2 linked regions of the Tautonia marina genome follow. The protein of the gene in region 2 interacts with the protein of the main gene of each other region in a pairwise test. Links are inferred from orthologs where the notes say so. Each region holds a gene or a part of one and is shown on either strand. Other genes may lie near its edges. The genes, in order: rplI and lon.

The links.
Region 1: the proteins of lon (region 2) and rplI interact in binary tests that used the Escherichia coli proteins (3 or more experiments, as listed by UniProt). The link is inferred for Tautonia marina from one-to-one orthologs.

Annotation. Positions count from the first base shown.
Region 1 is NZ_WEZF01000002.1:443,859-455,375, forward strand. Bases 8,278-11,230 are described here. They hold rplI (50S ribosomal protein L9), read right to left. Parts: upstream 10,099-11,230; coding sequence 9,457-10,098; downstream 8,278-9,456. Other genes in these bases: dnaB (replicative DNA helicase), read right to left, coding at 8,278-9,175; GA615_RS04350 (single-stranded DNA-binding protein), read right to left, coding at 10,194-10,730; rpsF (30S ribosomal protein S6), read right to left, coding at 10,903-11,230. Outside these bases: GA615_RS04305 (cation:proton antiporter domain-containing protein), read left to right, coding at 1-463; GA615_RS04310 (DedA family protein), read right to left, coding at 505-1,353; modA (molybdate ABC transporter substrate-binding protein), read right to left, coding at 1,483-2,328; GA615_RS04320 (hypothetical protein), read left to right, coding at 2,603-4,078; GA615_RS04325 (DEAD/DEAH box helicase), read left to right, coding at 4,312-5,724; GA615_RS04330 (hypothetical protein), read left to right, coding at 5,762-7,258; GA615_RS04335 (hypothetical protein), read left to right, coding at 7,255-7,668; more of dnaB, read right to left, coding at 7,733-8,277; more of rpsF, read right to left, coding at 11,231-11,346.
Region 2 is NZ_WEZF01000006.1:143,463-155,097, reverse strand. Bases 4,279-7,349 are described here. They hold lon (endopeptidase La), read right to left. Parts: upstream 6,992-7,349; coding sequence 4,565-6,991; downstream 4,279-4,564. Other genes in these bases: GA615_RS09400 (hypothetical protein), read right to left, coding at 7,180-7,349; GA615_RS09410 (hypothetical protein), read right to left, coding at 4,279-4,527. In the rest of the region: GA615_RS09430 (carboxymuconolactone decarboxylase family protein), read right to left, coding at 1-366; GA615_RS09425 (hypothetical protein), read right to left, coding at 450-857; GA615_RS09420 (DUF1559 domain-containing protein), read right to left, coding at 898-1,893; GA615_RS09415 (hypothetical protein), read left to right, coding at 3,600-3,935; more of GA615_RS09410, read right to left, coding at 4,057-4,278; more of GA615_RS09400, read right to left, coding at 7,350-7,515; GA615_RS09395 (metalloprotease), read right to left, coding at 7,512-8,300; GA615_RS09390 (DUF433 domain-containing protein), read left to right, coding at 8,780-9,580; GA615_RS28110 ((5-formylfuran-3-yl)methyl phosphate synthase), read right to left, coding at 9,673-10,419; GA615_RS28105 (DUF6580 family putative transport protein), read right to left, coding at 10,416-10,964; GA615_RS09380 (exonuclease domain-containing protein), read right to left, coding at 11,167-11,635.

The sequences.
Region 1 (11,517 bases), on a different replicon or contig from region 2:
CGGGGCCGATGAGGTCATTCCTGAAAACTTCGTCACCTCGATCGAGCTGTTCGACCGGGTTCTCGTCGAGTATCAGGTGCCTCGCAACCTGATTCTCGACCTGATTGACCGGGTCAGGAGCGATCAGTATCAGATCCTGCGATCGGCTCGACCCGTGCGCCTGGACATGCCCTTTTCCCTGGCCGAGGGAGCGGCGGTCGAGTCGTGCTTGATCCCTGTCCAATCGCCGGCGGTCGGTCGGTCGATCGCCGAGGTTCGCTTGCGAACGCTCAGCGGTGCCACCATTCTGGCCATTCGCCGAGGGTCAACCGATCTGGTCAACCCTGACCCTGAGATTCGGCTCAACGGCGGTGATGTCGTGGTCCTGTTCGGCGAACGATCGCAGCTCGACCTGGCCATCGCCCTGCTCGTGCCGGAAACCGATCAACCCCCACCCCAGGGGCGTCATCGGTCCCTGTCCTGATTGCAACTGCCAGGAGGCCCTCCCTTCGGCTCGACGGTCCATCAGGGAGCGGGCGATCGTTCCCGGGACTCATCAGAATCGCGGAGCGTGTCGGAGACCGGAGGCGAAGGCTCGACCGGTCGAACGGGCGGGGTTGGTTCAGGAGCGGCAGGCCGAGCATGCCCCGGAGGCAGCACGATTCCCTCGACTCGGGCTTCCCTTCGAGGTCCCGAGTCTCCCGACGGCAACGCGTTGGGATACGGCAGCGACAGATCCCCCGGAGGCAACGGAACCTCGCTTCCTTCAAACACCGGGGGACCAACCGGCTTGCCGCCCCGCTTGCGAGCCCGGACGTAACGGACAATGATCCAGATCGCCAGGGCGGAGGCCAGGATCACGGCCAGGTAGTGCTGAGCCTCCCGAATTCCGGCCTCGATCTGAAACGCGAACAACCAGCCGAGCGCGAACATCAACGGGGTACTCAGCATCACCGCGAACAGGTCGGTAATGAGCAGCTTCAGCGGGGGATGACGCAAAATTCCGGCCGTCAGATACGCCGCCGTCCGAAAGCCGACCGCGAACCGGCCGAGGATCAGAATCTTCAAGCCGTGCCGGGTGAAATACCCCTTGATCTGCTCCTCTCGGGCTCTCGTCAGGAACTTCCGGGTCAGTCGGAATCCCAGAACCCGCTCTCCGTAGACGTAGCCGAGCCCATAAACGATGAAATCACCGATCAAGACCCCAAGTACGCAGGAGCCGAAGGCCATCGGAGCCCACATTGCCCCCTTCTTCGAGAGGATCGCCGCCACGATGATCGGCACCTCCTCGGGGACGGGAAGCCCCAATCCACCCAGGACCAGGAGCAAGATGATCCCGATGTAGCCAAACCGCTCGATCAAGTCCTCGGCCAACGCCTCGCTCCCCGCGATGCTCGCCCTCTCGACCTCCAAACCCTGCCGGGTTGCCCGATTGACGCTCGTCTCCGATCATGACCGTGCTCGGCGCGATCGGCCATGTGTCTTCCAGAAGCGGACCGCCGTTCAGTCGCTCTCGACTTCGGGCAAGAGCGTGCCTCCGGCCGGCTCGAAGCCAAAGCGGCGGAGAATTGCCTGGCCTTGCTCACTGACCAGAAACTCGCAGAACGCCTGGGCTGAGTCGAGCCGCTCACGATCGGCGACGATCCCGAGATACTGGTCAATCGGATCGTGCAGGTCGGCAGGCACCGGCTCCCAACGGAGCGAAGGATCGGGAACCAGCGATCGCGCGATCAAGCCGGCCTCGGCCTGTCCCGATCGAACAAACTGGGCGGCGTTCTGAATCGACTGACCGAACACGATCTTCGGTTGAAGCTCGTCCCAGAGGCCGGCATGCTGCAAGGCCTGGCGACCGGCCATGCCGTACGGCGCATGATCGGGATTGGCCAGCGCGATGCTCCGGATTGCCGGATCGGTCAGGGCATCGAGTCCCGATGCGGCAATCTCGATCGATTGGGCAAAGGCCAGCACCAAGGGCCCTCGGGCATACGGCCGAACCGAGTCGGGCATGATCGCTCCCGAATCGGACAGCCTCCGCACGTAGTCTCGATTGGCCGAGAGGAAGACATGGTACGGCGCTCCCTGTTCAATCTGCCGGGCCAGTTGCCCCGACGAGCCAAGCACGGGAACGACTCGAACCTGCCCCCCCTGCTCCGCTTCAAACGCCTCGACAAGCTCGGGCATTGCCGCGTACAGGTCGCTGGCCGCCGCAACCCGGATCTCGGGCAGGTCGGCGGTGTGAGGTTGGTCGAACCGGAAGAACAGCCGTCCGAAGGCAATCCCACTTGCCAACAGAACGAGGAAGGCCAAAAACCAGGAAAGATACGCCCGCACGCCGCGCTCTGTATTCACGATCCAGGCCGACGGCTAACAGAACCACCCCGTTGCCGATCGGCCTTCCGCGTGTCCTCGCTCATCATACCGCATGGACCGACCGGTGGGCGACCGCCGTTGGAGCAGCGTTGCGGAAATCGTCGACCGCGTGCGAACGAGTCCGATCCCTCGGTGGTTGTGCGCTCCTGCGATTGCGTCGTAGACCGGGGTTCGGGTATCACCATAGGGGCCGGGCCGGGCGTCGGGAGCATTCCGGTCGGCAACCGACTCAGGGAGAGGACGTGGCGATCGCATGAAGACGGACCAGTTCCTCAAACACTACGGGATCAGCGGCAACCCGTTCAGCGAGGAGGACGCCCAGACCGACACGGTCTTCAAGAGCGGCTGCCTCTGGACCATCCATCACCCCGCCTGGGACAAGTTCTTCGGCAGCCCGGCCGAGCCGTCAACCGCCCTCGTCTTTGGCGAGAAAGGCAGCGGCAAGACCGCCATGCGCCTCCAGGCGATCGCCGAGTTGGAAACCTACAATAAAGAACACCCCGATTCCCGGGTCCTCGTCATCTCTTACGACGAGTTCAACCCCTTCCTCGACCACTTCCGCACCGCCATCCGAGCGAAGGACACCGCCTCGGCCCTGAGCCGGTGGAAACTCCATGACCACATGGACGCGATCCTCTCGCTCGGGGTCACGCAACTCGTCGATCGCCTGACCGAAGAGCGCATGGACCTGACGCGGCTCTCGCTCGATCGCCGCCGCGACCTTCTCTTGCTGGCGGCGCTCTACGACTCCTCGACCGGCGAGCCGATCGACCGCCGCTGGGACCGCCTCCGCCGCCGATCCGGCTTCCGCCCCCTCTGGAGCCGCCGCGACCTGCAAATCGGCATCGGCGTCACGGTGATCGTCGCCCTGATGCTCGTGGCCTTCGACGCCCTGCGAAGCTGGTCGATCACCCCCTGGCTCGTCGGCCTGGTCGCCCTCGGCTGGCTCTACTGGGGATGGCGCTTGCTACAGGCCGAATTCCGAGCGAGGGACATTCGCAAAGCCCTGCGCGTCCTGAGCCGCGACCCCTCGGCCCTGCGCTGGGAGCTGCTCTGGTTCCGCCCGACCGAGCTGGCCGGCCAGCCGATGCCCACCGCCTCCAAAGGCGGAGTCGGAGAAGAACGGTTCGAGCTGCTCCGGAAGTTCCAGAGCGTATTGAAGGACCTCGGCTACGGCGGGATCATCGTCCTGGTCGACCGCGTGGACGAACCCCAGGCGATCGAGGGCGACCCGCGCAAGATGCGGGCGTTGGTCTGGCCCTTGCTCGATCACAAGTTCCTCCGCCATCCGGGGATCGGCCTGAAGCTCCTGCTCCCGATCGAGCTGGCCTACTACCTCGACAAGATGGACAAGGAGTTCTACGACCGCGCCCGGCCCGACAAGCTGAACATGATTAAGCCCTTGCGCTGGACCGGCCCCTCCCTCTACGACCTGGCGACCGACCGCCTCCGCGCCTGCGCCACCGACGGTCAACCGACCAACGGCAGCCCCCGGCTCCGGCAATTCATCGACGAATCGGTCGGCGACGACGCCCTGAAAGACGCCCTGGGACACCTTCGGACCCCCCGGCAACTGTTCAAGTTCCTCCACCGCCTGATCGAGGAACACTGCCACCGTCACACCGAAGACAACCCCCGCTGGTCCGTCGATCAGGACACCTTTCGCGCGGTCTACTCCGACCACATGCGGAGCATCGACGCGTTCGATCGCGGCTACGGGCACGGCTGATCGCAACATCACGCGCCATCCCCGGTCGTCGGACGAACCCGGCGGCCCTCTGTTCTCAAACGAGGGCTCGTCGGGTTACACTTGGATATGGATGTTCAGCGAGACGGCCCCACATCCCTCCCCTCAGTGGGAAACCGAGATCGAAGGCCCGAGAATGCCCGGTCCTTCGCTCCCGCCCGACCCTCAATCGGGACGGTCCTGGCCCGTTCGGCAACCCGAGGAGACGAGCGGTGATGAGTGGCTCATCGACGACCGAAGGCGATCCGGCCAGGCTGTCGCTGTCGTTCGAGGAAGGCACGCTCGTCGTCGAAGGCTTGCCCGAGCACGACTCGCGAGGCCTTCCCGGCTTGCAGTTCGATCCCAGGCGGCGTGGCATCTACCGCGCCCCGGCCATCTGGTACCGCGAGATCGTGCAACACCTGCGCGATCACGGCATCTCCTACGAGGATCAAGCCCGCGACTACCAGGGGAAGACCCGCTGGACCATTCGCGTCGACAAGCCAGCCTTTCCGCATCAGACCGAGGCCCTGGAGGCGTGGTCCGCCTCCGGGATGCGAGGGGTGGTCGTCTTGCCCACCGGCACCGGCAAGACACACATGGCAAACCTGGCCATCCATGCGGCCCAGCGGCCGACGCTGGTCGTCACGCCGACGATCGACCTGATGAACCAGTGGTTCGACGAACTGACCCTCTGCTTTGATGTTGAGGTCGGCCTGCTCGGCGGCGGCTATTACGAAATCAAGCCCTTGACCGTCACCACCTATGATTCGGCCTACATGAATATGGACCGAATCGGCAACAAGTTCGGTCTTCTTGTGTTCGACGAGTGCCACCACCTGCCCGGCCCCACCTATGGCCTGGCCTCCACCTGCGCCATTGCCCCCTTCCGCCTTGGCCTGACCGCGACTCCCGAGCGGGCCGACAACGCCCACGAACAGCTCGACCGCCTGATCGGCCCGATCATTTACCGGAAAGAGATCACCCAGCTTCGCGGCCAGTTCCTCGCCGATTACCGCGTCGAAACGCAATATGTCAACCTGAGCGAGGAAGAACAGTACCGCTACGAGTCGTGCCGCGAGGTCTACCGCACCTTCACCCGCGATCACGGCATCGACTTCCGCCGGCCCGATGCCTGGGGCCAGTTTCTCCGCCTCGCCTTCCGATCGCCCGAAGGTCGGATCGCCTATCAAGCCTATCGCGAACAGCGCGAGCTGGCCCTGGCCGCACCGGCGAAGCTCCAACTGCTGGGCCGGTTGCTCGACCACCACCACGGCGACCGCATCATCATCTTTACGCACGACAACGCGACGGTCTATCAAATTGCCCGCCGATTTCTGGTTCCGGTCATCACCCACCAGACCAAGACCAAGGAACGCAGGGAAGTGCTGCTGCGATTCAACGACGGGCGATTCCCGATCGTCGCCACCAGCCGCGTTCTGAACGAAGGGGTGAACGTTCCCGAAGCGAACGTGGCGATCATCCTCTCGGGCACGGGTTCCGTGCGTGAGCATGTGCAACGCCTCGGACGCATTCTCCGCAAGCGGGGAGACAAGGAAGCGGTTCTTTACGAAGTGATCACGCGAGGAACCGTGGAAGAGTTCACCTCCAGCCGTCGCCGCAAGCACAGTGCCTACGGCGGCGGCTAACCGTGGAATCACGATTGCCACCGGGAGCCCTGGGATCATGTTCGGTGTTCGAGCGCACGTTTCTCGACGATTCGGCCAGCGTGTCGTGCTTGCGTTTGCGGCCTTCGTCAGTCTCGTCGTCCATCCGAGTTCTGCGGCGGCCCAGGCCGACCGCTACGAACTGGGGCGCCGCCTGCGAGCGTTCGAAGAACGTTGGGAACAGCCGGCCGAACCCGACGCCCGGCAACGAGCCGCGCAGGCGCTCGACGATTCGGTCAAGGACTTCTTCCGCTTTCAGTTCGACGAGGCGGCCCGAGCGATGACGCGGGCCTTTCGGCTGCTCAATGGGGAAGTGAACCTTCCAGACGCGGTCCAGTGGGCCGATTCCCTGGCAATCCACCCCGCATCCCGGCTGATCGAGCGAGGTGGAACAACGCTCGACGCCACGATCAGCCCCGTCTATCCGGTCGAGGTCGAAGTCCCGGATCAGGCGATCGCCCGCATTTCGATTGCTGTCAACGGAACGGAGGACTCCCGCTCGCTGCTCGAATTGAAGTTGGATGAGGGAACGCAGGCGATCGAGATCCCGACCGCCGATCTCCCCGAGGGGGATCACCGGTTGACCCTCAACGTGATCGTCTCGGGTCGAAATGTGTCTCAGAGTCGATCCGTGATCTCGGTCGTGGATCGCCTGGCGGATCGCCTGAAATTAGCCGAGGCCACCCTCGATACCTGGATCGAAACCGATTCAGGGCTCACGACCGACTCCGCGACGGCTCGTCAGTCTTTCCAGATCCTCACCAATCTTGCGAACGGCGGGGCTTCGGAGACGGACATCAACGCATCGGCATTGATGATCGACCTGGAAGCCTTGCTCGCCTCGTGGGACACCGGCGCCCCTCACCACGGCCCTGCTCGTCCGGGATCCTTCCGCATGACCCTGGTGGCACCGGAAGGACGCCTGATTCCGGCCCGCGTGTTCGTTCCCGAGACGATTACGGAGGAAAATCCCGCTCCTCTGGTCGTGGCCCTGCATGGCATGGGCGGGAGTGAGAATCTCTTCTTTGACGGCTACGGCCGAGGCGCCATCGTGGAGCATTGCCGGAAGCGCGGCTGGCTGCTCATCAGTCCCCGACGGGGTCCGATCGGTTCGGGGCCGATCGCGGAGGTGGTCGATGCGATGGCGTCCGTCTACCCGGTCGATCGGTCCCGGGTCTTCCTCGTGGGACATTCCAGCGGAGCGGCTCAGGCGATTGAAGCGGTCGTCCGACACCCGGATCGCTACGCGGCAGTGAGTGCGCTCGGAGGAGGAGGACGCATCGACGAGGTGCCAGGATTAACGCAGGTCCCTATCTTCATCGGTATTGGGGCGCTCGATTTTATGCTCGATTCGTCCCAGAAACTCCGTGATGAACTGACCCGGATCGGTTCGGAACAAGTCGAGTATCGGGAATACCCCGGTATTGAGCACATGGTCATCGTCCAGGTTGCGCTGCCAGACACGTTCGAGTTCTTTGATCGGATCGGGGAGGATCTCGTGGACGAAAACCGATGAGGAAGGACGTACGGCCGAAGCCGACGAAGCGTCAGCGGCAGGTCGAATGGGGCATCACTGTTGTGATGCTCGGGATTCTCGGCCTGCTCATCATCGGCCCACCCTGGAAGCGGTTTATGCCCCCCGAAGGAATGGAGACGATCGACGACCTGATCGCCGTATTGCCCGAGACCTATCGCTTCGCGGCGGTCGAGCACGACGGGACGTCCTATGTCGTCTGGGTCGGGAGGCCCCGAGGGCCGATCGTCTCCGGCCCTCCGGTCTGCGTCTTCGCCACGAACGGCCGCCTGGTCGATTGGTCCGGAGACACGGGCGACTCGAACAACCAGTTCGTGCGGGAGATGCACGCCCGAGCGAATCAGACGGACCCCATCAGCAAAGATGAGGCGATCGCCATGTGCCGACCGTGACGCGATCGGCGACACCCCGGTTCCGAAGGCCGGGGCATCGCCGGATCGAACACGGAGGCGAGGGTCAGAAGGTCCCGGCGTCGATCGGGCCGTCGGCGACCGCGGCGAGGTTTTCGAACCGCATGAAGTTCTTGAGGAAGGTGAGCTTCACGGTGTCCGTGCGGCCGTTTCGGTTCTTGGCGACGATCAGCTCGGCGATGCCAGGCTGATCGTTGGGGTCGTAATACTCGGGCCGGTGCAAGAGGAGCACAAGGTCGGCGTCCTGCTCGATGGCCCCCGACTCGCGGAGGTCGGCCATGCGGGGGCGGCGGTCCTCGCGGTTCTCGACGCCTCGGTTGAGCTGAGAGAGGGCGACGACGGGCACGTTCAACTCTCGGGCAAGGGTCTTGAGGCGGCGGCTGATCTTGGCAATCTGCTCCTGTCGGCTGTCGCGCCCTTCGCCCGAGTCGGGCTCGATCAGCTGGATGTAGTCGACCATGATCAGGCCGAGGTCCTGGCTGGTCTTGGCCTGGCGAAGCTTGATCCGGCGGGCATTGGCCGTGATCTGGAGCATGTTGCGGGTCGGCGTGTCGTCGATCAGGACAGGGGCGCCGGCCCGCAGTTCATCGTACGCGCGGCCGAGCATGGTCATGTCGCGCTGGTTGAGCCCCTGGCCAGTCCGGAGCTTGTGGCCGTCGACCTTGGCCCGGGCGCCGAGCATTCGGTCGGCGATCTCCAGCTTGCCCATTTCGAGCGAGACGAAGAGAACGGCCTTGTTCTGGGTCAGGGCAACGTTCTCACAGATATTCAAGGCAATGGCCGTTTTCCCCATACTCGGGCGGGCGGCCAGAATGATGAGCTGCGACCCCTGGAACCCGGTGGTAATGTCGTCGAGGTCGAGCAGGCCGCTGGCGGTCCCGGTGATCGGGTGGCGAGACTCGGATCGGAGGGCGATCCGGTCCATCGCCTCGGTGACGATGTCCTGCAGGTCGACCGTCTCGCCGGTGGCCTGCTCCTCGGCAATCCGGAAGACCTGACGCTCGGCGTTCTGGAGGACCTCGTCGGCCGACTTGATGCTGTCGTAACTATCTTTGAGGATCTCGTGGGCACCGCCGATGAGCTGACGAAGGACCGACTTCTCACGGACGATGACCGCGTAATGCAAGGCATTCGCGGCGTGGGGCACGCTGTTGATGATCGAGCCGATCAGCTCGTCGCCGCCGAGGCGATCGTATTGCTCGCGGCGCTGGAGTTCCTCGGCCAGGAGCAGGGTGTCGACGGGTCGGCCGAGGTCGTACAGCTCTCGGATGACGGTATAGAGCGTCTGGTGGGCATCGCGGTAGAAGTCGTCGGGCCGGAGCAACGGCACGACATCGTGGAGGACTTCATTGTCGAGCAAGATCGAGCCGAGCACGCCGCGCTCGGCTTCGAGGTTCTGAGGGGGCAGACGGTCGTCGGGCGGTGCCGACGACGGGGCGGCATTTCTGGGGTGATGACCGTTGCCGTGACCATTGGCGTAGGGGGACATCAGCAAGCAGCTCCGACCGATCGCGGGCGGCGAATGGCCGGGCCGACCCCTCGCGGATCAAGCCAAGAGCGGGCGATCGCCGCAGGGCCGAATCCATGGCTCTATCGAAACCTAAGGGAGGCTGCGGTTCGGCCGGCCGACAACCATGAAAAGAGATCGGCCGGATCACGGCACCAACACGAAGGAAAAGGGGCGTCCCAGACCCGGAACGAGTCAACCGACGCCCACTTTCCGTCACGATCATGCCCAGTGCATCACGCCCCAAGAACCAAAGGAGTGGGTCAGGCCCCCCCTTCGTCTCCCTCGACGTGCGTGGGGACCACCCAGAGCTTGACCTCGCCGGTGATCTCCATGCCCAGGTGGATCGGGATGCTGTAGAAGCCAAGCTCCTTGAGCGGCCCTTCGATCCGAACGCTCTCGGCGTCGATCTGCACGCCATCGGTCGCCAGGGCGGCGGCAATCTGCTGGGCATTGACCGAGCCGTAGAGGTGACCTTCCTCGTTGGCGTTGGCCTCGATGGTGATCGAGCGCTGGGAGAGCTGAGCGGCGAGATTCTGGAGGTCGGAACGCTTGGCTTCTTCCAGGGCCTTGAGTCGCGAGCGATGCTTCTCGACGATCCGAAGATTGTGCGGCGTGGCAAAGGTCGCAAGGCCTTGCGGCAACAGGAAGTTGCGCGCGTATCCCGGTCGAACCTTGACCAGATCGCCCGGCTCACCGAGCTTGGCGACCTTGTTGGTCAAGAGGACGTGCATGTAGCCGTTCTTCGGTCGGGTCGGGTGGTTGTGTCGGCGTTCCCAACCCGGTCGTCGCGTGGTGCCAAGGATGGCCTGGGCCGCCTGGCTCTGCGACTGGGTATGGGACTTGGCTCGGGCCGCCTTGGCGGCGGCCTTGGCCTGCTTGGTCTTGCTGGGGGTCTTGGCCATGATGTCGCGTCCTCGTCTCGTCGGGCGGCGCGAGCCCTGCGCCGTCGGCGGGTCGGGCCGTGCAATCGCCTTGCGGTTGCGTGGTACGGGTCGGGTCAGAACGGGATATCCTCGTCGCCTTGTTCGTCGTGGCTGGGGGCCGGTCGGCGAGGAGGAGGAGCGTACGGTCGGGGGCCGGAGCCGTTGGAGGCCCCTCGGGGCTCACTGCTTTCGGGAGCGGCCCGTCGGGGTTCTCGGGCCGGAGGTTCGTCGTACTCGACATCGTGCCGGGAGGAGGAGGCCCCGGAGTCGTCACTGCGGCGGCTATCGAGGAACTGAACGCGATCGGCCTCGACCTTGATCTTCGTCCGTCGCTCGCCGCTGTTCCGATCTTCCCAGGAATCCATTTTCAGGAAGCCGTCGACGTGGATCTGGCTGCCCTTCTTGAGATACTGGCAGCAGTTCTCGGCCTGACGGTTCCAGACGGTGATGTCGATGTACAGGGTTTCCTCGCGGCGATCCCCGTCTTTGGTATTGTAAACGCGGCTGGTGGCCAGTCGAAGGTCACTGACCGGAGCCCCACTGGGGGTGTATCGCAGCTCGGGGTCATGGGTCAGGCGTCCGATCAGGAACACCTTGTTAAAGTCGGCCATCGAGACGAACCTCCCCGGCTCCGGACCGGTGGGTCACGGCGGATTGCGGACGGGACTCGGACTCACACCACTAAACGGTTGTCACCTTGGAAGAACCGTACCACATGGACCCGCCGGACACAAGCCAAGAAGTCGAATCGGGATGGGCCACCCCGAACGGGACCGGAGCCGATCAGTCGCGGTCGCGGTCGCGGCCCCGGCGTTCACCGCGGTCACCCCGATCACCTCGGTCGCGGCGATCGCGGCGATCGTCGTCCTCGGGCGGGCCGCTTTCGTCGGTCGGGGTGAAGGACATGGCCTGGGTCACCAGGTGATCGACCAGCTTCGGATGGACCTTGAGGATCAGTTCCCGGACCACCAGCTCATCGAGGTGAAGGTCGGAGACGAGTTCCTTGAGCTTCTCGCCATCGACCCGGAAGAAGGTCAGCAGATAGCTGCCCTTCTTGTGGGGGCCGATCTGGTAGGCGAGGCGACGGTCGTCCCACTGGCGGCTGGCGACAATCTCGGCCTCGTGCTTCTTCAGCAGGTCGTGAACGTGCTGTTCCGACTCCTCCCAGGAGGAGGCGACCTTGGTGCTGTCGAGTAGGAACATACCCTCGTACGTATTGACCGGCACGGCGGACTCCTCAAGGACATGGGGGTTTCGTGGAGCGTTGGCGGCTGGCGATTCTCGGTCGGGGGTTCCCGCAATCAGGGTCGATCACGGGCCTGGCCCGAGCGACGGCCTGATAGGAGGGACTGCCAGAGTCGCCAAGGCCCGTCGCTCCTCCCTTCGAAGCGACGGTAC
Region 2 (11,635 bases):
CGAACTCTCGAGCGCATCGGCGGCGGCCCATCGCATGGCGGCACGAAGGGCGGGATCGAGCGAGCTTCCCGTGCGCTGGACGTGGTCCAGCACGAGCATCCGAGCCGTGGTCGCCGGCAGGGCGCGAGCCAGCACGCGAGCCCAGGTTGGCAACGCCGGGGCCTGCCCTTCGCCGTGCTCGACGGGCAGGCACGCCCATGCTTCGGCGTTATCGAGCACAGGTACGCGGGCGAGCCGGTCACCATCCCCGTGACTCGCAGGCCCCGGGGGCTCGGGCGCTGCGGCCCAGCCCGAGGACGCGATCACCGTCGCCGCGAACAGCGTGGCGACGGCCCCGATCGAGGGCACCTTCCGAAGGAGTCCCATGTCTTCGTTCTCCCGATGGAAATGGATGTGATCAGAGGCGGACATCCGCCCCGATGTGGAGCCCATCGGCCCCGACGTTCTCGCTAGAAGATCGCTCGGAAGACGGTGCGGATCGGATCGGTCCCGACCTTGTACTCGACCGTCTCGGCAACCTCCTCGCCCCCGTTCCCCTCCAGCCAGAGGGTGACCGTGAAAAGCCGTTCGGCACCCGCCGGCTTCCCCTCCCCCTCGACCTCGAATCGCGACAGACGGGTACCGCCCGACCACTTCGGGTCGGAGACGACGATCGAAGGGGACGACTCCTTGAGGTCCTCGATCGAGGCCCCCCCCTGCCAGCCTTCGAGGGCCGCGTTCAGGACTTCTCTCGCTTGGTCCTCGCTCGCGGCAACGGGCGGCCCGCTCCCGCATCCCGACCAGCAGGTCAGCAGCAGCCCGATTCCGACGGCTATCGCCGCGCGGTCGGGGGCCAATCGCCAGGATTTGACGCGCATGCTTGGTCCTCCAGCGGATCAGTTCCGATCCCCGTGGTGATCAGTAGGAATCCGACGAGACGACCTCGCCACCGTTCATCGAGCCGATCGCCCACCAGGCGGAGCGGTCGACGGTGTCCTTGACGAAGCGCACCGAACCGTCGCACAAGGCGATGTTCACACCACCGGGATGTTCACTGCTGGCCGACATCACCAGCCGAGCGGGGAACATGTAGCAGGACTTTTTGTTGGGCGTGGAGACGACCTTGAAAATCGAGGTGTGCAAAAACCCGTCGAGCCAGGGGGCGCCGACGTTCGACTCGCCGTTGGAAGGGGTGCTCGAATTCTCGACGGATTCGCAGTTCCGGAAGGCCTCATCGAGCGTCGTCGGCCAGGTCGCCGAGACGTAGATGTCGCGCCGGATCGTCGGAATGCCCTGGTTGTAGTCGCCGAGGAGCTTCTCGGAGGCCAGAATCGTGTTGCTCGTGCCGTCTCGGATCTTCGCCAGGGGGAACGACCGCTCCGGGAAGAACGGGCCGTTGGGCTCGGGCATGGTGGTGTTGACTCCGCCGGTATCCGTCGCGCCATGAGAGTAAAGGATGTTCGATCCTTCACTGAAGCGGTAGTTGTTGCCCGCCCAGTCCGTAGGGGTCTGCTGGCCGTCGGACGGGCAAAGCAGGCTGGCGATGACCGTGGCCATCACCGTCGAGTTCCCCTCCTGGACAGTCATCGTCAGGTCGAAGTTGATCGCCGAGGACACGGGAGCCTGCTCCAGAAACGGCAGTAGGCTCGCGAATCCGGAGTAGTTGTACCGCGAGGTGATGTCGTAAGGCCGCGGCGGCCGGGTCCCGCGCCCGACCGGCAGGACCCCGTGGACGTCAACATAGTTGTGAACGGCCAGGCCGATCTGCTTCAGGTAATTGGTACACTGCGCCCGCCGAGCCGCCTCGCGGGCCGACTGGACAGCGGGCAGGAGCAAGGCAATCAGCACGCCGATGATGGCGATGACGACGAGCAGCTCAATCAACGTGAACCCTTGGGTGCGTCGATTCATCATGTGTCTCTCTCCAATTCATTCAGGTGATGAGGTAAGATAAGGGCCGGTCGCCACGTTCGCGGGCAATCGCTCCGATCGCCGGCGAGGCACTCGGTACGCATTCGGGCCGGTGCGGTCGGTCGACCGCCCGGGACTCCGGCCTCTCGGGTTGTGGGGAAATGTCCGCGCCGCCGCGGAGCCCGCCATCGGCGGGTTTTCGGGGCCGAACCTGGTTGTTCTGTGGCGCAAACCACCCCTGCCTCGGCGTGCCCCGGCCTCGAACAGGGCCGTCGAGTCTCCAGGCGATCGGCTGCCAGGCATCTCGCGCGGAAGACCGCACGCAAGGCGTTCGGAGGCAGAAGCAGAACGCTCTGGGATCTGCGCGACGCCGGCAGAACGACCGAAGGTGACTCGCAGGCCGATCAGGGCCGTCGTGTCTCCGTCAGGACGCGGAGGCCCGTCCAGTGGGATAAGCGATCAGAGCCGCATCACGGACGAGTCCGGCCTCACGAGGCACCGTGGAGCCCAAGGCATGGAGGTGTGGTCGACGGGCTCAGACAACCCGGGGCGGGTGGAAGATCGGGGATGGGATGCGATCCAGACGGGCGGGCCGGTTGGGAACGGGCAGAACGTCGAGAGGCGGCTCGCTGCCGGAAGAATCCGGTCCGAGGCAAGCCCAGTGTTCGAGTGGAGGGGGGCTGATGGCCGTCGACGCGTCCGGGCGCGGGTCCGACCCACGGGAACAGCTCGGCCCGCTGCAGGGCCGATCTTCCGAACCGGGCCATCCCGTTCGCTCGTCCGCCTCGATGCCTGAGACCTTTTCAGACAGATCGGACAGCCCGAGGGCTTCCTGGAGAACGACATCTCCCGGGCGGATCACATAGAATCCGCAGTGCGATTGCTCGGCCCGAACCGTGACGGGGCTGACCGCGAACAAGACGATCAACACGACCACTGGCCCTGCCAGGGTCCCGATCGATCCGTCACGGAGTGTACGGAGTCCCCGAATCATCATGCCGATTACGTCGCTCAAATCGCCCCGAACAGAAGCGTCAAGGCGAGAAGTGAATCACTTGAGAATTGCAGAGGAGTTCAGCATTAAGGGTTTTACCCTGTGATCGATGCGATCGCAAGCACCTTTTTTCCAATCCAATAAAGAAGGATGATTCGCTCTTCCGAGTGTCGAACTTTATTCTCATCCCTGCAAATCTCAGTTTCAGATAAGGACGTCGTCCGACGGGAGGTGATGTCCGCAGATCGCTCCTCAATCGGTTCCGGCGAACGCCGGGTCTCCGATGAGGCCGACCGATCACCGGATTGCCTCAAGGCCCACTGGCACCGGTTGGGCTTCCAATGCGACAATCGAAATGCGGTCATCCTGACCTGACAGGCCAGGGACGCGACGGCTCCTGAACGCACTTGCCTTCTGACATCGGTGACGCAGGCTTTCGAATGATCCGGCCGACCAGCCGCGTCTGCTTCGACCAGCCAGCGCCTTGGCTCGATCGCAACCACGGACGAGTTCTAAGACCCACGCGCAGCTCCATTGATGGCTCCTGCGTTTTCAACGCGATTTTCCACCACAATCGAGCCCGACAGACGAACAGCATCGCGGAGAGAATCGTTCTCGCTCGACCGGCCGGCCGCTCGGTAGACCGCTCCGAACCACACCACGAAACGATCACTGGAACACAACACCCGAAACGACGCCGGGGATGGAGCCAATCATGAATGAACCCGATCCTGCAACGCGAATCAGTTACATTTCCTGGATTCTGGGCCAGACGTCCTCGATTCTGGGGATCATCCTGGTGGTGATCTACGGGTTCGATCTGGTCCTGCTCCAGGCCAGTCGAATTTATGCCCAGAATCTCGGCGAGATTGGCCAGGCCGCCGCGGGCTGGGTTCCCCCCATGAGCCCGGCCTTGATCGGCCTTGGCATCGCGTTGGTGGGCTGGCTCGCGGCCTATCTTCGAAGCCTGATCTGCCCGGTTGCGGTGCCGGTGGGAGCCGTGCTGAACTTCATCGCCCTGATTCTGGCCCTCATCGCCCTGACGTACTGACCACGCCGTCAGCTCGCATCGAGAAACCTGCCTCCGTCGGACCGGTGGTCGAAGCACGCAACCGATGCCGGTCCCGGCGCGAGGGAACCAAAGCTCCCCCCACACGCCCACCTCCCTCTCCTCACGGTCGTTCGTGCTTCCCGTTCTCTTGCGTCCGGGAACGGCGAAACGTTTGTTTGACCACCTCGATCTCTCGTTCGAGGGTCTGCCGGCGTTCCTCGGCGAGTTTGCGACGCTGCCGATCGGCATAGCGTCGCGTGGACCATAAGTCGAGAAACGCCAGCAAGAGCGTCTGCAAGACGAGCAGCAACACGACGATCCACACCACGACGAAGGCGATCCGCTCCGACTGCCCCGCCCGAATGTCGATGTTGCCTCCCACCCCGATCCCCAAACCGAGGAGCGCCAGCAACACGGCCCCTCGGTATCGTCGGCGGTCTTGCCGCGCAAAGTAGCGGGCGTCGGCCTCGTCACTGAGATTCCGAGGCCGACGCGATTCCAACCGCTGACGCCAGGTGAGCAAAAAGGCGATGCCGATCACCACAACCGCCAGGACCGTGCTGGCCACACCGATCGAAGGCTCGTTCTCCATCGCCCGCCGTCCTCGCCTGGTGGTGAGACTCCTCTCCTCAGCGACTCGCTCGGCGCGACGGGCCAGAGCCTTTCGATCGGGGCTTGGCCGACGATTTGGAGGGACCGGACTTCTTCCCGGTCGCGTTCGGCTCTGCCTCGGCAAACAAGGCGGTCACCACGTCATCCAGCGATTCAACGCTCCGGAAGGTCAGGTCGCTGCGAACCTCCTCGGACAGATCAATCAGGTCCTTCTCGTTGTATCGAGGAATCAAGACCGTTTTAATTCCTGCTCGCCGAGCGCCGAGCACCTTTTCCTTCACACCACCCACCGGCAAGACCCGGCCAGTCAGAGTCAGCTCGCCGGTCATTGCCAGATCGCGCCGAATCGGCTCGTCGCGGAAGAGGCTGATCAACGCCGCGGCAATCGCCACGCCGGCCGAGGGGCCATCCTTGGGCACGGCCCCAGCAGGCACGTGGATATGAATATCCGTCTTTGCGAAACGAGCCGGATCAATCCCGAGCGCCTTCGTGTGCGACTTCAAGTAGCTCATCGCCGCATGAGCACTTTCTTTCATCGACTCACCCAGCAAGCCGGTCAGGGTAAACGACCCTTTGCCGGGCATGCCGCTGGCCTCGATGAACAGAATCTCACCGCCGGTCGGGGTCCAGGCCAGGCCGGTGGCAACACCGGGCACTCCGGTGCGCGCGGCCACCTCGCGGAAGTGCTTCGGCGGGCCGAGGTAGGTCGGCACATCGTCGGCCCCGACGCTCGTACTCGTCTTCAACCCTTCAGCGCGTTTTCGGGCCACCTTCCGGCAGATCGCGGCCAGCTCCCGTTCCAGGTTCCGCAGGCCCGCCTCTCGGGTGTAATCGGCAATCACGCGGCGGACGGCGTCGTCACCGATCACCAGTTGCTTCGCCGTCAGCCCGTGGCTTTCCAGTTGCTTCGGGATCAGAAAGCGCTGGGCGATGAGGATCTTCTCCTCCTCGGCGTAGCCGGGCAGTTCCAGCACTTCCATGCGATCAAGCAACGGGCCGGGAATCGTCTCCAGCATGTTCGCCGTGGCGATGAACATGATCCGCGACAGATCGAAGTCGATGTCGAGGTAGTTGTCTCGGAAGGTCGCGTTCTGTTCCGGGTCGAGCACTTCGAGCAAGGCGGCCGACGGGTCCCCTCGGAAATCGGCGCCGAGCTTATCAACCTCATCCAGCATGAACACCGGATTATTCGTACCCGCCTTGCGCAACCCCTGGATGATCCGCCCCGGCATGGCGGCAACGTAGGTGCGCCGGTGCCCCCGGATCTCCGCCTCGTCGTGCACGCCGCCGAGGCTGATCCGCACGAACTCCCGCCCCATCGCCCGAGCGATCGAACGGCCGAGGCTCGTCTTCCCCGTCCCCGGAGGACCGACGAAGCAGAGGATCGGCCCCTTCATGTCCTTCTTCAGCTTCCGCACGGCGAGGTATTCGAGAATCCGTTCCTTGATCTTTTCCAGGTCGAAGTGATCCTCGTCGAGCACGGTTCGGGCGTGCTTCAGGTCGAGGTGGTCCTTGCTCGCCTTCGCCCAGGGAAGGCTTGCGAGCCAATCAACATAGGTGCGCACGATCGAGTATTCGGCCGAGCTGGGGTGCATTCCGGCCAGGCGGTCGATCTCGCGTCGGGCCTCGGCGCGGGCCTCGGGCGGCAGCTTCGCGCGGCGGATCTTCCGTTCCAGCTCGCGGGCCTCGGCGGCCTCGGGTTCCATCTCCCCCAGTTCTTCCTGAATCGCCTTCAGTTGCTGACGGAGGAAATGCTCGCGCTGCGCCCTGGTGATTTCCGAGCCGACCTGAGCCTGGATCTTGGTCGACAGTTCCATCACGTTCAGGTGCCGCGTCAGGTACTGGCCCAGCAGCATCAGGCGGGACTTCACGTCCAGCTCGGCCAGCATCTCCAGCTTTTCCTCGACCGAGAACGGCAGGCTCGACCCCAGCAGGTCGGCCAGCCGCGCCGGGTCTCGGGTGTTCATGGCCGCGACCTGAAGTTCCTCGGGAACGTTGTCGCTCAGGCGGTTGAACAGGCCGTTGACCAGATGAACCAGGGCATCCAGTTCTTCCCCTTCCTCAACCGCCTCCTCCAGCGGCTCGACCTGCCCCACCAGAAACGGCTCGGAGCGGTCGATCTGGGTCAATCGGGCGCGGCCGAGTCCCTGGCAGACGATCCGGGTCGAACCGTCCGGGAACTTCAGCATCTTCAGGATCGACCCGACGCAAATCGTGTCGTACAGGTCGTCGAGCGTCGGTTCCTCAACGTCCGGAGAGCGCTGGGTCGCCAGCCCGATCAGGCGATCGCCGGTCGAACCATGCACCTCGTCAATCAGTTTCATCCCGGCCGGACGGTTGACGACCAGAGGCACCACGGTTTGCGGAAACACCACATCCGCGCGCAGCGGCAAGATCGGTAGCCGGTTCGGCAACGGCGGCCCCTGCTCCTCCAGTTCCGACAGGACCAGATCGCGCCCCTGAGTCGGAGATTCCTCGGGAGTTGGGCTCGCTTCGGCTTTGGCGGTCGACTTCGACTTGCGTTTGCTCATCGTCGCAATACTTTCAACATTCGGCGCGCCGAGATCAAAGGCGCAGGCTCAAGACGGTCGATTCTCGAATAATCGGCCCGCGATTGGAAGGGCGCGACGGTTCAGCGCAGGTGTTCAATCAGGAAATTCCGGGCTCGTTGCCGCAGCGCCGGGGCGATCGTCGCCGAGAACCAGAGCCGAGGCGTCCCGCCTGGCCCAAACGTCCCCACAATCCTCCCCCGTGGCATCTCTCCCGGCTGGTCTTGGAAAAACCCGGCAATCCCCGGCACCTTCGACCGAGGAATTTTTCCCGTCACCTGAACCCGGCTCCCCGGCCCCAACCGGATGACAAAATCCCCCCCGCCGAGCCTCCCGGTCCTCGCCAGCCAGACGACGGCCGCCAGCATTCCGACGGCACCCAAGCCTCCGATCAACCACCATCCCATGACAACCGTCACCGCCCCCGGGTCCACCAGTCGCCTCGATCCATGTCAAACGAACCATATCCCCCCTGGTGCTGCAAGGCGCGCCGCCCCTGGTAATTCGAGAACGCGAACAGGGCGAAGAAGATCGCCAGAAACGTCTGCTCGGCCGAAAACGCCCAAAGCGCCACCGCTCCGGCCGTGATCATGCCCACCGTGTAGGTTTGCTGCATTCCTCGATACGGGTGCCGACTCGTCAACACCTGCGCCAGAAACTGCCCCCCGTCCAGACTCCAGACCGGCAACAGGTTCACCAACGTCCAGCCGAAGTTGAAAAACAACATACTGTAATAAAAACTGAACACGTAGGGATCATTGAACTTGGAGATCGCTTCCCTGATACTGCCCGACCCCAGGCCGAACAGCGCCAGGTTGTCTTCCAGGGTCAGCCCTCCGACCCCCGCGCCGACCAAGACCGTCAGGATTCCCAGCACGAACCCCGCCCCTGGCCCGCCGAGGATCACCGCGATGTTCCCCCCGATTCCCAGCCGGTCGCGTTCGCTGAAGCAGAGCCCCCCCATCCAGTAAAGCACCACACTCGGCCGCAAGCCGTTCCAGACGGCCGCCATCGCGTGCCCCATCTCGTGCCAGAGGATCGACACGAACAGGACCGCCACCCAGACCAGGGTCCGCTTCGGGTCGGCCTGATCGAACCCAAGCATCAAGCCGACGATCCAGAACGCCGGGTGAATCCGGATCGGGACGCCGAGCAATCGGAATCTCAGGTCATACGGCGTCGAATCGGGACGGCCCATCAGCATCGCGGACATTCTCCCCTGCGTGTGTTAGAGCCGAGATCGGCAATCACCGGCCCGCGGCCCTTCCCAGCCTACGCCCCGGGTGTCCCCCCGGACAAGTCGGCCCTTGCCCCCCCACGATGGCAACGTTCCGAAGGAACCCCCTGGGCCGAGTGTGTCCTCGACAAGACGACGCCCCGCCGACACGAGCGACGCGCCAGGCCTCCTGCTCGCACACCCATCAAAGCCGATCTTGGAAATTCTTCCGAAAAAAGTGACTACACCGCGTCAATCTCACGAGAGTAATAGAGAAGGTTGTGGGGCGAATCTCCCGCCCACTTCCTCGCGGAGCGCTCCCTCGATCCGGCGTTGTGGACCGGATCGAGAGAGAGAAGGACCACCGGCCGACCGGAAGCGGCACGCCTCGGGCTCGACGAGCACTCTTTGATTCCTCGCCCGACCTCGCGACGTCCGACCGGCCCAGGCGGCCTGAGTGCTCCCCGATGAATACGCCTCACTTCGTGCCTCCCTCCGACCCGTCTCCCGAGCCTTCGCCGACCCCGACCTCGCCCCCGACTTCCGCCGACGCTCCCCCGGCTCCGGTCCCGATGGGGCTCGTGCTGCTTCGGGGGGTCGACGAGCAGCAGTTCAACGCCCTGATCCAATCGTGGCTTGCCCAGTTCGACCCGAGCGACGTCCCCGCCCGGCTTCAAGCCGAGATGGTCGTCATCGCCGTCGAGCGGCTCCGCCGAGCAGCCCGATTGGAACCCAGCGACACCCTGCCCGGCCTCGACTGGTGCCGGTTCCAGAGCCTCGCCGAACGGAACTACCGCAACGCCTGCAAGGATCTTCGACGCCACCTGGAGCAGCAGGCCGCCGCCTCGCCAGGATCGACGAAGGCTTCCCAGCGCCGATCCTCGACCCCGCCCGCCGATCCGGCCCCCGCGCCTCTCCCTCCACCTCCTGAATCAACTCCCGAGGAAATTGCCGACGCCTTCGCCAACTGGCGGAATCACATCGCCCTGGTTCGCAGCATGAGCGAGCAATGGCCCGTGATCCTCCGCCTCCGCCGCGAGGTCGAAGACGTCGCTGCCTGGCTCGCCGACGGTAAGACCGAGGAGGAACTGATGACCTGGTATCCCGGCCTCACCCGCGCCGACCTCGCCGCCTGCCGCGCCTGCGACGCCGAAGGCCTCTGCGGCCCCTTCGACCTTGCCGACGGCCCCTATCCGCCCGGCTTGCCCGTCCTCGACGATCTTCCCGACAATCCGTCCGGCGAAATCCACCCCCCTCCCCCCTCGTAGGGCGCCGGTGGCCGTCAGGCCGGGTGAGGGGGCCGACTTCCTACCCGAGAAACCGCCCTCCCCCCTTCGCACAACGCCCCGTTCCATCGACGTCAGGACACGGTGTTCCGACGAGCGGCAGCCGAGCTCCTGCTCGCCTCAACGAGCCTGCGCACCCGGTCCCGTTCGATGCAACCGCCGCGATCCCCTCCGGAACAGGCCGCCCCCCGGACCCCGAACAAATCGGGACGAAGTGCCCCCAACCGGCGGATCGCCACCGCGTCGAGTCCCCCCGCCAGTGCAATCAGCCGCCCGGATTGCCGGATCGGTTCGAACCAGTGGGGGTCGATCGACGCCAGATCGGCCGGTCGAGATTTGTCCCAGGTGTCGAGCAAGATCCCGGCGCACTCCGGTATCGTCACCGCAGCGTCTCGAATCGCAAACCGCTCCGGCGCTCCCGCCCGATCGGCGTCCAGATAGGCCACGGCGATCCAGGGAGGCCCCGGTCCGATCGCCTCCCGAAACTGGTTCCAGATCCGTTCCCAGTCGCGCCCGACCATCCCCGAGAGCCCAAGCTTTCGAAAGGCAATCCCCTCGAAGGCCCCAACGGAAGGAACGGGGCGATCGGCCCACTCGCGCAGCTCTCCCAGCGCCACGCTGACCGGAACATCCGGCGACACCGCCTCGCGGACGGCTCGCCAGACGCTCACCTCGGCGCAGCCGAGCGGACCTCGGCCCGGCTCTTTGACATCCACGACCGAAGCACCACCCTGCACCGCCTCGATCGCCTCGGCCGCCGACCTCACGCTGACGAGTAACCCCGGCCCCGGCCTCGATCCGGTCGTCAAGGCTCGGCTCACCTGGCCTCGGCGGCGGCAAGCTGTCGGGCCTCGATCACGGGCCGCAGAACGGCATCGAGCCCGAACAGCACGACCGCGCCGAACAGGTCGGCCACGAGGGTCGCCCGGTAGAACGGCACCGCGTCGCCGTAGCAGGCGATCAGGCCGGCAATCGAGCCCGGCTGAAGCGAAACGCCCGAGGCCCAGACGGCGAAGTTCGTCACCACGAAGAAAAGGAGCGATCCAACCACCGCCATCCCGACCGGCATGGCGAACTTCGCATCCCGGCTGGTCCACCGCCCGAGCAAGACGATTGCCAGGTACGAGCCGTAGACGGCCAGCCGAGTCGGATCGAACGGCCCCCGGCGAAACTGCGGGTAATAGACCAGGTCGATCACCAGGTCGGTCGCCACCATGATCACCAGCGGAACGGCCAACGCATAGCGTTTCGAAAGCCTGGCCCCGGCATACAGCGCAATGGCCCCCAGCGGCACCAGGTTGTGGAGATGCTCGGGATTGAGCCGGGCAAACACACCCAGCAAGATCAAGAGAAAGGCGGTGGTCATGCGAGCCTCGACAGCAGTTCGGTACGTCACCGATCGTCGGCCGACCGACCGTCGATCCGGATTGGGCCGTCCCCTCGACCCTTCCCGATGGAATCGGCCGGAGCAGCCCCAAGCTCACTACCTTAGCCGCCGGAAGTCGGATCATCAAGCGGGCTTGAGACCGCCCTCCCTCGGCGGCTCCTCCATCGAGCCTGTCCGGGCGTCAGGCGACCGGCCTTGCCGAATCCATCCGATCGAACGACACCACCCGATCCAGGCGGAACGCTTTCTCAAACCGTTCCAGATGGCAGAAGGCCACCAGATAGGCCGCCCCCCCTTTGTGGATCACGCGTCGGGGGGTGATTTCTCTCGGCCCGCTGCCTCGCGATCCCCCTTCGTAGCGGATCAACAGCCGATCCCCGGCCGCGATCGCCGCCGAGAGCCCTTCCCAGCCGCAGGGGATCAGTTGCTCCTGAACCGGGTCGGCAATCGGGTAGCGAACGTGAGGCCCTTTCTCGCCGTCGAGAGCCACCCAGAGCCCCCTGACCCGCTCGCAATCGGCCAATGCCCGGTGCGCGGGGCCGGCAGAGACTCCCAGCAGCTCGGCGACCGCGTCGAGCCGGTGGCTTCCGGCCTTCGGCAAGCGATGGCGAGCCAGGGCCAGCGTATCGGTGATCTCGACTCCCGGCATC